One region of the Streptomyces sp. NPDC006476 genome, then DNA from elsewhere that is predicted to be linked to it. Evidence: riboswitches for the same ligand, from Rfam matches in the RefSeq annotation. Region 1 holds a riboswitch; each other region holds the start of a gene.
The links. Region 1 has a riboswitch for thiamine pyrophosphate ahead of thiC (phosphomethylpyrimidine synthase ThiC). Riboswitches for the same ligand answer to the same signal wherever they lie in the genome.

Region 1 (4,962 bases):
GACTGGGCGCCGACGAACTGGTCGACTACACCACCACCGACTTCCGTACCGCCGTGGCGCCCGTGGACGTGGTCCTCGACCTGGTGGGCGGTTCCTACGGTCCGCACTCCCTCGACGTGCTGCGGCCGGGCGGTCTGCTCATCGGCGCGTCGATCGATCCGGGAACCGACGACCGCCAGGCCGCCGACCGCGGCCTTCGCTATGTCTGGGTCACGGCCGAGCCCTCAGGGGCGCTGCTGGATCACATCACCGAGCGCATCGAGACGGGCCGGCTGCGGGTGATGGTCCAGGACACCTACCCGCTGTCCGAAGCGGCGGCGGCCCACCGCGCGATCGAGACCAGGCAGACGACTGGCAAGATCGTCCTGGTGCCATGACCGCCTTGAGCACACCGTTCCCTGGAGTCAGCGGATGATCGATGCAAGCGTGCGGGTGTGGCATGACGAAGAGGGCTGGGGGATCCTCGACTCCCCGCAGACGCCCGGCGGTTGCTGGGCGCACTTCTCGGCGATCGAGATGGCGGAGTTTCGTTCTCTGTCCGTCGGCCAGGTCGTCGCCCTGGAGTGGGAGGCCGGCGAGCAGGACGGCTGGCACTATCGAGCCGTCCGCGTGGTACTCCCGGACACCGAGTCCACCACCTGACGGACGCCGAGTCCGCGAACTGACGGACGCCGGGTTCCGGAGGACGAAGCGCCGTCCCGGGTCGGTGGCGGGACGGCGCTTACGGCGTTCGTCAGTCGGCGATCGGCAGGTACACCCTGTTCCCGCTCGCCGCGAACTCCTTGGACTTCTGCAGCATCCCCTCCGCGATCTCCTCCTGCGACGCCCCGTCGACCGCCTCACCGCCGAACCGCTCGGTGATGGTGTGGCTGATCTTCATGGAGCAGAACTTCGGCCCGCACATCGAGCAGAAGTGAGCTGTTTTGGCCGGCTCCGCGGGGAGGGTCTCGTCATGGAACTCACGGGCCGTGTCCGGGTCCAGGGCGAGGTTGAACTGGTCCTCCCACCGGAACTCGAAGCGGGCGTCGGACAGCGCGTCGTCCCACTCCTGCGCCCCGGGGTGCCCCTTGGCGAGGTCGGCCGCGTGGGCGGCGATCTTGTAGGTGATGACACCGGTCTTGACGTCGTCCCGGTTGGGCAGCCCCAAGTGCTCCTTGGGAGTGACGTAGCAGAGCATCGCCGTACCCCACCAGGCGATCATCGCGGCACCGATACCGGAGGTGATGTGGTCGTACGCCGGCGCGACGTCCGTCGTCAGCGGGCCGAGGGTATAGAACGGAGCTTCATCGCAGATCTCCTGCTGAAGGTCGATGTTCTCCTTGATCTTGTGCATCGGGACATGCCCCGGGCCCTCGATCATGGTCTGTACGTTGAAACGCTTCGCGATCCGGTTGAGTTCCCCGAGCGTGCGCAACTCCGCGAACTGCGCCTCGTCGTTGGCGTCCGCGATCGAACCGGGACGCAGACCGTCCCCCAGCGAGTACGTGACGTCGTACGCGGCGAGGATCTCGCAGAGCTCCTCGAAGTTCTCGTACAGGAACGACTCCTTGTGGTGCGCCAGGCACCACGCCGCCATGATCGAGCCGCCGCGCGAGACGATGCCGGTCTTGCGGTTGGCGGTGAGCGGGACGAACGGGAGGCGCACGCCCGCGTGGACGGTCATGTAGTCCACGCCCTGCTCGGCCTGCTCGATGACCGTGTCCTTGTAGATCTCCCAGGTCAGCTCCTCGGCCCGGCCGTCGACCTTCTCCAGCGCCTGATAGAGCGGCACCGTGCCGATGGGAACGGGGGAGTTGCGCAGCACCCACTCACGGGTGGTGTGGATGTTGCGGCCCGTGGACAAGTCCATGACCGTGTCGGCGCCCCAGCGGGTCGCCCAGGTCATCTTCTCGACCTCCTCCTCGATGGAGGAAGTGACCGCGGAGTTGCCGATATTCGCGTTGACCTTCACCAGGAACCGCTTGCCGATGATCATCGGCTCGATCTCCGGGTGGTTGACGTTCGCGGGGAGAACCGCCCGACCCTCCGCGATCTCCTCGCGGACGACTTCCGGTGAGACGTTCTCCCGGAGGGCAACGAACTCCATTTCGGGCGTGATCTCGCCGCGCCGCGCATACGCGAGCTGCGTGACCGCCTTGCCGTCGCGGCTGCGCCGCGGCTGGCGCGGCCGTCCCGGGAAGACGGCGTCGAGGTTGCGCAGACCGCCGCGGGGCGATGTGTGCTTGACCCCGTCGTCCTCCGGACGGACGGGCCGGCCCGCGTACTCCTCGGTGTCGCCGCGGCCGACGATCCAGTTCTCGCGCAGCGGGGCGAGCCCCCTGCGGACATCCGTGTCGGTGAGCGGATCGGTGTACGGGCCCGAGGTGTCGTACAGCGTGACCGACTGCCCGTTGGTGAGGTGCACCTGACGGACCGGCACCCGCAGATCGGGGCGCGAACCCTCGATGTACGCCTTGTGCCAGCCGATGGACTTCCCGTTCTCCCCGTCGAACTGCGTGGAGGCAGGCGTGCGTGCGTCCTTGTTGGTCATGAGACCTACTCCCTACGCCGGCATTACCCGGTAACAGGTTCGGCGGTCGACGCAGCGGTTTCCGTCTGCCGACATTTCGTGGGGAACGTCACTCGACTTCGGTGATGTTCCACGTGAAACATCGCTGGGACGGAGGTCAGCGCCCTCTCAGCCCGGTGCTCCGAGCTCCCGCGTGTGCAAAGGTGCCTCCACGCTAGCGTCATATGTGGCGCGGTGAACAGTGCGCCTCTGCCGATGTTGGGATGATCTGCCGGTGACCACGACACACCAGCCCTCGTACCCGCCCCCGGAGCCGCCCCCTGGGCACGACCCGGGATACGGCGGCGCCCATGGGGCCGATGGCCACGAACCCGGTCACGGTCCAGGAGTCCCCGGCGGGCCGGGACACGGGCACGATACGGGCGGCCATGGTGGGCATGGGCCCGATGCGGGCGGCCACAGCGGGCACGGCCACAGTCACAGCCATGGTCCGGCTGCCCCCGTCTCCCAGCATCTGCGCAAGGTCATCGCGGCCATCCTCATCCCGTTCGCCGCCGCCGTGGTCGTCGGACTCGTGGTGCTGTGGCCGGGCGGCGCCCCGTCGCACCAGCGCACCGGAGTGGGCTTCGACCGGCAGACCCAGCAGGCGACGGTCACCAGGGTCGTCTCCGTGAGCTGCAAGTCGGTGAACGCCTCGGGCGGGAGCTCGCTCGGCGACACCTCCACCACCGGGGGTTCCTCCGCCCAGCAGCAGGAGAAAGGCACCTGCAAGAAGGCGACGATCCGGGTCGACACCGGCAAGGACAAGGGCCGTACGTTCACCGAGATCGTGCAGCCCGATCAGTCGCGGCAACTGCACCAGGGCGAGAAGGTGGTGGCCGCCTACGAGCCCTCGGCACCCAAGGACCTGCAGTACTCCGTGGCCGACGTGAACCGACGGTTCCCGATGGCCCTGCTGGCCGGCATCTTCGCGCTGGCCGTGGTGATCGTCGGACGGCTGCGGGGTGTCATGGCGCTGGTCGCGCTGGCCATCAGCTTCCTGATCCTGAACTTCTTCATCCTGCCCGCGATCCTGCAGGGCTCGAATCCGCTGCTCGTGGCGGTGATCGGGTCGAGCGCGATCATGCTGATCGCCCTCTACCTGTGCCACGGGCTGTCGGCCCGTACGTCCGTGGCGGTGCTCGGCACGCTGATCTCGCTGGTGCTGATCGGTTTCCTCGGCTCGCTGTTCATCGGCTGGGCGGCGCTCACCGGGAACACCGACGACAACACCGGCCTGATCCACGGCCTGTATCCGTCGATCGACATGAGCGGTCTGCTGCTCGCGGGCGTCATCATCGGCTCGCTCGGTGTCCTCGACGATGTGACGGTCACTCAGACCTCGGCGGTCTGGGAACTGCACGAGGCCAACCCCTCGACGGGGTGGCGCGGGCTGTACCGCGCCGGCATCCGCATCGGCCGTGACCACATCGCGTCCGTCGTCAACACCCTGGTCCTCGCCTACGCCGGTGCCGCGCTGCCCCTGCTGCTGCTCTTCTCCATCGCGCAGAGCAGTGTGGGCACGGTGGCCAACAGCGAGCTGGTGGCGGAGGAGATCGTGCGCACGCTGGTGGGATCGATCGGGCTGGTCGCCTCGGTTCCGGTCACGACGTTGCTGGCGGCGCTGGTGGTGTCGGCCGACCGACCGTCGCGGGAGACGGCACCGGGCACCGCAGCGGCCGGCATCGCACCGGCTGCGGCCCGCACCGGGAAGGGCCGACGACGCAAGCACTGAGGACGAGGCCCAGGGGTGCACCCGTCGACGGAAGAAGCGTTACTGCGTACCGTTCCGGCCGCCCCCCGCGCAGGCCTCACCCGGTGCTTTGCTCCTCCGCCAGGATGCGGTCCAGCGCCTCGTCCAGATCGGCGTCGAACTCGGCGAGCGCGCCCTCCTGACCGAGCGGCACCAGTTTGTCGGTGCGGTCCAGGAAAGCGATGAGCGGCGCCGTCGACGAACGGAACAGCGCCTGGTCACCGCCCACCTGAAGCCGGATCAGCACCTCGCTCAGCGAGTCCACCTCGGCGGGCGACACCCGCACATCACCCTCACCGCACGGCCTGCCCACCCCGTCGATCAGCAGCTCCCTGCCGAACGCCCAGGTCACCGGGGCATCGCCCGGCAGATGGAAGGTCAGCCGAACGGCATAGGGATCACACGTCTCGTACCCCAGCTCGACCGGGATACGGAAGGAGAGCTCCTCGGAGACGAGGAAGCTCATCATGACCTCTGCCTGTACGGACTCACGCATCGCCTACCCCGTCATATGAAGCCGAATGGCTGGGAATCATCCCCTGACACTGCAGGCATCTTGCTGAAAGTGAGCGACAGATCACAAGGAGTGAGTTTTCAGATACTGATAGAGAGCGCCAGCGACCCCAGCAGGCGCCCGATCTCGTTCTGCAGTTGCCGCGCC
Region 2 (4,962 bases), on a different contig from region 1:
CGAGGACGTCTGGGCGTACGTCATCGATCCCTCCCACATGCCGGAGTGGCAGCTGAGCGCGGTCTCCGCGGAGCGGCTCGACGAGGGCCCGCTGCACACCGGATCCCAGGTCCGGGTCACCCGGCGCATCGGGCGCCGGGAGATGCCGATGACCATGGAGTACACGGAGTACGACCCGCCGCACAGCTTCACCGTGCGCGGTGTCGACGGTCCCATCAGGGGCGAGTTCCACGGCGCGGTGGAGTCGATCGACGACGGCCGCCGGTCCCGGGTGACCATGGACCTCGACTTCGAGGGCCACGGCCTCGGCAAGGTCCTGCTGCCCCTCGTCGTCCGCCCTCAGGTCCGCAAGGAACTGCCGCGCAACGAACGCCTGCTCAAGGACCGCCTGGAGCACACGTCCTAGCGTCGCTTCCCGGCCCTCGCTACGAGGCGCAGACGTCGTTCAGCTCGTCGGCCGCCTTGTCAATCGCACGCGAGTCCGGGTCCTCGCCGGCGAGGACGGCCCTGTTGTAGTCGGCGAGGGCCCGGTCCAGGTCGTTCACCGCCTTGTCGACCTTGCCCTCGCCCGTGTCGTCACCGATCCTGTCGAGGTTCATCTCGATGGTGCCGATGGTGCCGATGGTGCCGATGGTGCCGATGGTGCCGATGGAGTCGCCGGTCCGCGAGGGTCCGCTCGCCGCGGCCTGAGAAGGCTTCGGGCCGGTTCGATGTGAGATCTCCACGACCAGGGAAGCCGCGCCCGTATCTCAGGTGGAGCGGGCTACACCTCAGCTGTCCCGGGTCACCCGATTGGATCTGCGACACTGGTTGGGCCATGCCTAAGCCCGGAGAACTTACTTTCGTCGCCCCCCGCGGAGCTCAGAAGCCGCCGCGGCATCTTGCCGATCTCACTCCTGCCGAGCGCAAGGAGGTCGTTGCCGAGGTCGGGGAGAAGCCGTTTCGTGCCAAGCAGCTGTCGCAGCACTACTTCGCGCGGTACGCGCACGACCCCGCGGAGTGGACCGACATCCCGGCCGCGGCGCGTCCCAAGCTGCGGGAGGCGCTGCTTCCCGAGCTGATGACCGTCGTACGGCATCTGTCGACCGACCAGGGGACGACGCGTAAGACCCTGTGGCGGCTGTTCGACGGGACGCTCGTCGAGTCGGTGCTGATGCGGTACCCGGACCGGGTGACCATGTGCATCAGCTCGCAGGCGGGGTGCGGGATGAACTGCCCGTTCTGCGCCACCGGGCAGGCCGGGCTGGACCGGAATCTGTCGACCGCCGAGATCGTGCACCAGATCGTGGACGGGATGCGGGCGCTGAGGGACGGAGAGGTCCCGGGCGGGCCCGCGCGGCTGTCCAACATCGTCTTCATGGGGATGGGGGAGCCGCTCGCCAACTACAAGCGGGTGGTCGGAGCCATTCGCGCGCTCACCGACCCCGCCCCCGACGGACTCGGGCTTTCGCAGCGCGGGATCACCGTGTCGACGGTCGGGCTCGTGCCCGCCATCCACCGCTTCGCCGACGAGGGCTTCAAGTGCCGGCTCGCGATCTCGCTGCACGCCCCCGACGACGAGCTGCGTGACACCCTCGTCCCCGTGAACACGCGCTGGAAGGTGGGGGAGGTGCTCGACGCCGGGTTCGAGTACGTGGAGAAGAGCGGGCGGCGGCTGAGCATCGAGTACGCGCTCATCCGCGACATCAATGACCAGGCGTGGCGGGGTGACCGGCTCGGGCGGCTGCTCAAGGGCAAACCCGTGCACGTCAATCTCATTCCGCTGAACCCGACCCCGGGCTCGAAGTGGACCGCCTCCCGGCCCGAGGACGAGAAGGCCTTCGTCGAGGCCATCGCCGCGCACGGTGTACCGGTGACCATCCGGGACACCCGCGGTCAGGAGATCGACGGGGCCTGTGGACAGCTGGCGGCCACCGAGCGGTAACCTTTGGCCGTACGTACACCTTCATATCCGACAGGGGAGCGCCACAGCGCTGAGAGTGCGGCAATCGGGCCGCAGACCCTCTGAACCTCGCCCAGGTCATTCTGGGTAGGAAGTTCGGTCATCACCGTGAACACCAAGAAGTACTGTGCTGCCGTCGTCGGCCTCGGCATGCTCACGCTGTCCGCGTGCGGCTCCTCAGGCGGCGGTTCCTCCACCGACTCCAAGACCGTCACCCTGGTCAGCCACGACTCGTGGGCCGTCTCGAAGAGCGTCCTCGCCGACTTCGAGAAGCAGTCCGGCTACAAGGTCCACGTCCTCAAGGACGGTGACGCCGGGCAGGCCGTCAACAAGGCCATCCTGACGAAGGACAACCCCCAGGGCGACGTCTTCTTCGGCGTCGACAACACCCTGCTCTCCCGGGCCCTCGACAACGGACTGTTCCAGTCGTACGAGGCGAAGGGCTCCGAGGGGATCAAGCCGCAGTACCGGGTGGACCAGGACAAGCACCGGGTCACGCCCATCGACTCCGGCGACATCTGCGTCAACTACGACAAGGCCTACTTCAGCAAGCACAGGCTGACCCCGCCGCAGTCCTTCGACGACCTGGTCAAGCCCGAGTACAAGAACCTCCTCGTCACCGAGAACGCCGCCACCTCCTCGCCCGGCCTCGGCTTCCTGCTCGGCTCCGCGGCGAAGTACGGCGACGACGGCTGGCAGGGCTACTGGAAGAAGCTCAAGGCCAACGGCGTCAAGGTCGTCGACGGCTGGGAGCAGGCCTACAACGAGGAGTTCTCCGGCTCGGCCGGCGGCAAGAAGGCCAAGGGCGACCGGCCGCTCGTCGTCTCCTACGCCTCCTCGCCGCCCGCGGAGGTCGTCTACGCCGACCCGAGGCCGAAGACCGCGCCGACCGGAGTGTCGTACGGCACCTGCTTCCGGCAGATCGAGTACGCGGGACTGCTCAGCAACGCGGACAACAGCAAGGGCGGCAAGGCGTTCATCGACTTCCTGGTGACCAAGGAGTTCCAGGAGGACATGCCGCTCAACATGTTCGTCTACCCGGTGATCGAAGGGGCCGCGGTGCCCAAGGAGTTCACCGAGTACGGTCCCGCCGCCAAGGACCCCGAGACGATGGCGCCCGCGAAGATTGCCGCCAACCGTGACCAGTGGGTCAAGTCGTGGACGTCACTCGTACTGAAGTAGTAACCCGCCCCTCCAGGGCCAGGGTCCGACGCGGGAACGCGGCGCGGCTCGGGCTGCTAGCCCTGCCCGTCGCGTTCTTCGCGCTGTTCTTCGCCTGGCCCGTCGCCGCGATCGTCGCGCGCGGGCTGAAGGTCGACGGGGTGTGGCGGTTCGGGCGGATCGCGGACGTCGTCACCCAGTCCGACATCCGGCACGTCCTGTGGTTCACCACCTGGCAGGCGCTCGCCTCAACAGCGCTCACCCTCCTGGTCGCCCTCCCCGGCGCCTACGTCTTCGCGCGCTTCGAATTCCCGGGCCGACAGGTGCTGCGGGCCGTCGTCACCGTCCCCTTCGTCCTGCCGACGGTCGTCGTCGGAACCGCCTTCCTCGCGCTCGTCGGACGCGGCGGACTGCTCGACGAGTGGTGGGGCGTACGGCTGGACACGACCGTGTGGGCCATCCTGCTGGCGCACGTCTTCTTCAACTACGCGGTCGTCGTACGGACCGTGGGCGGGCTGTGGGCGCAACTGGACCTGCGGCAGGAGGAGGCCGCGCGGATGCTGGGCGCGTCCCCGCTGCGCGCCTGGCGCAGGGTCACCCTGCCCGCCCTCGCGCCCGCCGTGGCCGCCGCCGCGCTGATGGTGTTCCTCTTCACCTTCACCTCCTTCGGCGTCGTCCAGATCCTCGGCGGCCCCACCTTCTCCACCCTGGAAGTCGAGATCTACCGGCAGACCTCCGAGATCTTCGACCTGTCCACGGCCGCCGTGCTCACGATCGTCCAGTTCGTGGCCGTCGGCGCGATCCTCGCCGTGCACGCCTGGACGGTACGGCGGCGGGAGAGCGCCCTGCGGCTCGTGGACGCGTCCGTGACGGCCCGGCGGCCGCGCGGGGCGGGCCAGTGGGCGCTGCTGGCCGGTGTCCTCGTCACCGTCGCCGTCCTGCTCCTGCTGCCGCTCGCCGTGCTGGTGCAACGGTCGCTGGACGCGCCGGACTTCCGCTACTACCGGGCGCTGACGAGCGAGGCCGGCGACACCTTCCTCGTCCCGCCGATCGACGCCATCGGCAACTCGCTGCAGTACGCCCTCGCCGCGACCGCCATCGCCGTCGTGATCGGCGCTCTGGCCGCCGCGGCCCTCGCCCGCCGGGACGCCGGACGACTGGTGCGCGGCTTCGACGCGCTGCTGATGCTGCCGCTCGGCGTCTCCGCGGTGACTGTCGGTTTCGGCTTCCTGATCGCCCTCGACAAGCCCCCGCTGGACCTGCGCCAGTCCTGGATCCTGGTGCCGCTCGCACAGGCACTGGTGGGCGTGCCGTTCGTCGTGCGGACCATGCTGCCGGTGCTGCGGGCCGTGGACGCCCGGCTGCGGGAGGCGGCGGCCGTGCTCGGGGCCTCGCCCTGGCGGGTGTGGCGGGAGGTCGATCTGCCCCTGGTGCGGCGGGCGTTGCTGGTCGCGGCCGGGTTCGCCTTCGCCGTGTCGCTGGGGGAGTTCGGGGCGACCGTGTTCATCGCACGACCAGACAACCCGACCCTGCCGGTCGCCGTGGCGCGGCTGCTCGGGCGGCCCGGCGACCTCAACTACGGCCAGGCGATGGCCCTTTCGACGATCCTGATGGTGGTGTGCGCGGTGGCGCTGCTGGTGCTCGAGCGGCTCCGTACCGACCGGACCGGGGAGTTCTAGATGCTGCTGAGCCTGGAAGAGGCCACCGTCCGCTTCGGCGCGCGGGCCGTGCTCGACGCCGTCGGCCTCGAGGTCGCCGAGCACGAGGTGGTGTGCGTGCTCGGGCCCAGCGGCAGCGGCAAGTCCACGCTGCTGCGGGCGGTGGCCGGGCTGCAACCGCTGGACGCCGGGCGGGTGTTG
Region 3 (4,962 bases), on a different contig from region 1:
GTTCGGATCAGACGGCGAGCGCCTGGGCCCGGCGCTTCACCTCCGTGCCGCGATTCTCGCTCAGGGCCTGAGCGGGGGTGCCGGGCAGGCTCTCGTCGGGGGTGAAGAGCCACTCGAGCATCTCCTCGTCGGAGAAGCCGTCGTCCCGCAGGAGCGTCAGGGTCCCGGACAGGCCCTTGACGACCTTCTGCTCGGCCCCGTCGATGAAGGCGGCGGGGACGTGCAGCGCGCGGTTCTCACCTCGGCGTACGGCGATGAGCTGGCCCTCCTTGACCAGCTGCCGGACACGCGTCACCTCGACGCCGAGCATCTCGGCGATGTCGGGCAGGGTGAGCCAGGCGGGGACGAGAGCATCGATCTTTGCGTCAATCTCGGTCACGGGATTAAGCGTGCCATCCAGGACTGACAGTCGGAAGTCGGGGCCGTCCGACCAGGGCGGCGGATCAGGCCGTGGCAGCCTTGAGCGGGCGCGTCGGGTCGGCGAGGAGCTGGGGGTCCATCGGCGTGGCCGCCTCGATCAGGCGTCGGCCCTGGGCCAGGTCCCGGGGCCTGCCCACGGCCAGCAGGGCGATCAGACGGGTCTCGCGCAGCCAGCAGACGGACCAGGACGGGCCCGAGGGGTCGCCGCGCCACAGGGTGGCGTCCGCGGAGGTGTGGTGGCCGGCGTACTGGACGAAGCGGCCGAACTGTTCGGACCAGAAGTACGGCACCGGGTCGTAGACGGCGGGCGGCGCCCCGGTGGCCGCGGCGATGATGTTCGCGGCGACCGTGCGCGGGCCCTGGAGGGCGTTGTCCCAGTGGTGGACGAGCAGGCGCTCGCCGTACCGGCCCGAGGGGAACGAGGCGCAGTCGCCGACGGCGTGCACGTCCGGTGCCGAGGTGCGCAGGTAGGCGTCGGCCACGACCTCGCGGTGGGCGCCGAGTTCGATGCCGGAGCCGGTGAGCCAGCCGGTGGCGGGGCGGGCGCCGATGCCGACCACCACCGCGCCCGCGGGCAGCCGCGAGCCGTCGTCGAGGACGACCTCGCCGGGTTCGACGCGCTCCACGCGCGCGTGGGTGCGCAGCACGGCGCCGGCGTCCTCGTACCAGGCGGCCATCGGCGCGGCCACCTCGGCGGGCAGTGCGCCCGCCAGCGGCCGGTCGGCAGCCTCCACGACGGTCACCGAGCAGCCGGCCTCGCGCGCGGCGGTGGCGAACTCGGCGCCGATCCAGCCCGCGCCGACGACCACGATGTCGTGCTGCCGGGCGAGCACCGGCCGCAGCCGCTCGGCGTCGTCCAGGGTGCGCAGCAGGTGCACGCCGGGCACGCCCTCCGCGCCCGGCAGCCGGACGGGTTCGGCGCCGGTGGCGAGGACCAGGACGTCGTACGGGACGGGCCCGGCCTCGGTGTCCAGTTCGTGGTCGTCCGGGCGCACGCCGAGCGCCTCACGTCCCAGCTGGAGTTCGATGCCGAGCGCCTCGAAGTCGACGTCGAAGGCGGAGCCCTCCGACTTGCCGAGCAGGACGGCCTTCGACAGCGGCGGGCGGTCGTAGGGCTGGTGGGGCTCGGCACCGATCAGGGTGACGGTGCCCCCAAAGCCCTGTTCGCGCAGGGCGACGGCGGTCTGCACACCGGCCATGCCCGCGCCGACCACGACCACCCGTCGCTGTGACTGCGTCGTCTGCTCGCTCACCTGATCACCATAGACACTGACTATCCGTCAGTCAGCGGTCGTGTTGAGTGACCTGCTCCACAACACTGGTCCCGCGGCCCGGCTGCGACTCCCACTCCCAGGTCTCCTCCAGCCGCAGCCGGCCGTCCGGCAGTCCGACGACCGTGGACACGCAGTGCCCCGAGGCCGTCGTCCCGTCGTTCCTGAGCTGCACGTACCGGAAGTCGAGCCGGTCCCCCGACCGGGTACCCACCAGATGCCCGCGTACGACGTCGCCGCCGGCGTACTCGGCCCAGATCTCCCCGTCCCGCTCGTGGTAGGTGAAGCGGGTGCCGGTACCCACCTGACCTGGGGCCTGGTCGGCGACGGGGGCGAGGACGAGGCCGTCCAGCGAGCGGGGCACGGCGGGAGGCTCCCTTACAGAGGCGTCGGGGGTCGGGCTAGGGTGGCCACCGTACAAGCACTCGCGGGAGCCCGGACGCACCGGGCTGAGAGGGAGGCTGGCGGCCTCCGACCGTACGAACCTGATCCGGGTCATGCCGGCGAAGGGAGGGGCTGGACGCCCATGCCGTCACGTACGTCAGACGTCCTCGTCGTCGGGGGCGGGATCATCGGCCTGGTCACGGCCTGGCGGGCCGCACAGCGCGGGTTCGCGACCGCCGTGGTGGACCCGGAGCCGGGCGGCGGGGCGGCCCAGGTGGCCGCCGGGATGCTGGCCGCCGTCACCGAACTGCACTACGGCGAGCAGACCCTGCTCGGCCTCAACCTGGAGTCGGCGCGGCGTTACCCGGACTTCGCGGCCGAGCTCGGCGAGCTCACCGGGGACGACCTCGGTTACCGCCGGTGCGGCACCCTCGCCGTCGCCCTGGACGCCGACGACCGCGCCCACTTGCGCGAACTGCACGCCCTGCAGCGGCAGTCGGGACTGGAGTCCGAGTGGTTGTCCGGGCGCGAGTGCCGGCGCCTGGAGCCGATGCTCGCACCGGGCGTGCGCGGGGGGCTCCGGGTCGACGGCGACCATCAGATCGACCCCCGGCGCCTGGCACGCGCGCTGGTGGCCGCGTGCGAGCACGCGGGCGTGGTCTTCCACCGCAGCTGGGCCGAGCGGCTGAGGGTCGCGGGCGAGCGGGCCGCCGGCGTCACCACGGCCGACGGCACCGAGCTGGGCGCGGGCCAGGTCGTGCTGGCCGCCGGCAGCCTCAGCGGACGGCTCCCGGGCGTCCCGGACGACGTCCTGCCGCCCGTACGGCCCGTGAAGGGACAGGTGCTGCGGCTGGCCGTGCCGAAGCGGTACGCGCCGTTCCTGAGCCGCACCGTGCGCGCCATGGTGCGCGGCAGCAGCGTCTACCTGGTGCCGCGCGAGAACGGCGAGCTGGTCGTCGGCGCGACCAGCGAGGAGCTGGGCTGGGACACCACGGTCACCGCGGGCGGCGTGTACGAACTGCTGCGCGACGCGCACGAGCTGGTCCCCGGCATCACCGAACTGCCGCTGACGGAGACCCGCGCGGGCCTGCGCCCCGGCTCCCCCGACAACGCGCCGCTGCTCGGGCCCACACAGCTGCCGGGCCTGCTCCTGGCGACCGGCCACTACCGCAACGGCGTGCTGCTCACGCCGGTCACCGGCGACGCGATGGCGCACGTCCTGACCACAGGTGAACTCCCCGACGAGGCACGTCCGTTCACCCCGAGGCGCTTCGCGCGCGTGGAGCAGCCGGTATGAACGTCTCCGTCAACGGGGAGCCGCGCGAGTTCGCCCCCGGCACGGCTCTTGACACCGTCGTGAAGACCCTCACCCCGGCGCCCTCCGGCGTGGCCGCCGCCCTCAACGAAACCGTCGTCCCGCGCGCGCAGTGGCCGTCGACGTCCCTCTCCGAGGGGGACCGCGTCGAGGTCCTCACCGCCGTCCAAGGAGGCTGACCCCCATGGCCGACGACCCTCTTGTCATCGGCGGTACGTCCTTCTCGTCCCGCCTGATCATGGGCACCGGCGGCGCCCCCAGCCTGGAGGTGCTCGAGCGGGCCCTGGTGGCGTCCGGCACGGAGCTGACGACGGTCGCGATGCGCCGGGTGGACCCCTCGGTGCACGGTTCCGTGCTGTCCGTCCTGGAGAGGCTCGGCATCCGCGTGCTGCCGAACACGGCGGGCTGCTTCACCGCCGGAGAGGCCGTGCTGACCGCCCGCCTCGCGCGTGAGGCACTCGGCACCGACCTGGTCAAGCTCGAGGTGATCGCCGACGAGCGCACCCTGCTGCCGGACCCGATCGAGCTGTTGGACGCCGCCGAGACCCTCGTCGACGACGGCTTCACCGTGCTGCCGTACACCAACGACGACCCCGTGCTCGCCCGCCGTCTGGAGGACGTCGGCTGCGCTGCGGTCATGCCGCTCGGTTCGCCCATCGGCTCCGGGCTCGGCATCCGCAATCCGCACAACTTCCAGCTGATCGTCGAGCACGCGCGTGTGCCGGTGATTCTGGACGCGGGCGCCGGTACGGCCTCGGACGCGGCGCTCGCGATGGAGCTGGGGTGCGCGGGCGTGATGCTCGCCTCGGCGGTGACACGGGCGCAGGAGCCGCAGCTGATGGCCGAGGCGATGAAGCACGCCGTGGAGGCGGGCCGGCTGGCGCGGCTCGCGGGGCGGATTCCGCGCCGCCACTTCGCCGAGGCGTCCTCCCCGGCCCAGGGCCTCGCCCGACTGGATCCCGAGCGCCCCGCCTTCTGAACAGACGTTCGAACGAATCCGGACGCCGGTGCGAGGTCCGTCACAGCTCGGCTGCAGTAACGCCCCGATGGAACCCGAACCAGAGGCCCTGTCCGTCACGGCTCGTACACTCACCTGCGTGGATACGACCCTTCAGGACCCTCTGGTCGGGCAGGTGCTCGACGGGCGCTACCGCGTGGACGCGCGGATCGCGGTCGGCGGGATGGCCACGGTCTACCGGGCCCTGGACACCCGCCTGGACCGCGTGCTCGCGCTGAAGGTGATGCACCCCGCGCTCGCGGCCGACGGCTCCTTCGTCGAGCGGTTCATCCGGGAGGCGAAGTCGGTCGCCCGTCTGGCCCACCCGAACGTGGTGCAGGTCTTCGATCAGGGCACCGACGGGTCGTACGTCTATCTCGCCATGGAGTACGTCGCCGGGTGCACCCTGCGTGACGTGCTGCGCGAGCGCGGGGCGCTGCAGCCGCGCGCCGCTCTGGACATCCTGGAGCCGGTGCTGGCCGCGCTCGGCGCCGCGCACCGGGCCGGGTTCGTGCACCGGGACATGAAGCCGGAGAACGTGCTCATCGGGGACGACGGCCGGGTCAAGGTCGCCG

Region 2: another riboswitch for thiamine pyrophosphate. It lies ahead of ABZZ74_RS42240 (thiamine ABC transporter substrate-binding protein); the one in region 1 lies ahead of thiC (phosphomethylpyrimidine synthase ThiC).
Region 3: another riboswitch for thiamine pyrophosphate. It lies ahead of thiO (glycine oxidase ThiO); the one in region 1 lies ahead of thiC (phosphomethylpyrimidine synthase ThiC).

What each region holds. Positions count from the first base shown of each region.
Region 1 covers NZ_JBEXPK010000025.1:119,004-123,965, forward strand. Annotated here, with positions in the region: gene ABZZ74_RS27415 (NADP-dependent oxidoreductase) at 1-377, shown strand, start outside; gene ABZZ74_RS27420 (cold shock domain-containing protein) at 412-642, shown strand; gene thiC (phosphomethylpyrimidine synthase ThiC) at 734-2,530, opposite strand; TPP riboswitch at 2,523-2,712, opposite strand; gene ABZZ74_RS27430 (YibE/F family protein) at 2,784-4,283, shown strand; gene ABZZ74_RS27435 (SsgA family sporulation/cell division regulator) at 4,360-4,797, opposite strand; gene ABZZ74_RS27440 (IclR family transcriptional regulator C-terminal domain-containing protein) at 4,896-4,962, opposite strand, start outside.
Region 2 covers NZ_JBEXPK010000066.1:30,538-35,499, reverse strand. Annotated here, with positions in the region: gene ABZZ74_RS42255 (SRPBCC family protein) at 1-406, shown strand, start outside; gene ABZZ74_RS42250 (hypothetical protein) at 426-725, opposite strand; gene rlmN (23S rRNA (adenine(2503)-C(2))-methyltransferase RlmN) at 818-1,924, shown strand; TPP riboswitch at 1,947-2,054, shown strand; gene ABZZ74_RS42240 (thiamine ABC transporter substrate-binding protein) at 2,051-3,124, shown strand; gene ABZZ74_RS42235 (iron ABC transporter permease) at 3,100-4,782, shown strand; gene ABZZ74_RS42230 (ABC transporter ATP-binding protein) at 4,783-4,962, shown strand, end outside.
Region 3 covers NZ_JBEXPK010000085.1:5,520-10,481, forward strand. Annotated here, with positions in the region: gene ABZZ74_RS45375 (Rv2175c family DNA-binding protein) at 8-379, opposite strand; gene ABZZ74_RS45380 (FAD-dependent oxidoreductase) at 444-1,673, opposite strand; gene ABZZ74_RS45385 (hypothetical protein) at 1,705-2,055, opposite strand; TPP riboswitch at 2,109-2,220, shown strand; gene thiO (glycine oxidase ThiO) at 2,218-3,372, shown strand; gene thiS (sulfur carrier protein ThiS) at 3,369-3,569, shown strand; gene ABZZ74_RS45400 (thiazole synthase) at 3,575-4,369, shown strand; gene pknB (Stk1 family PASTA domain-containing Ser/Thr kinase) at 4,488-4,962, shown strand, end outside.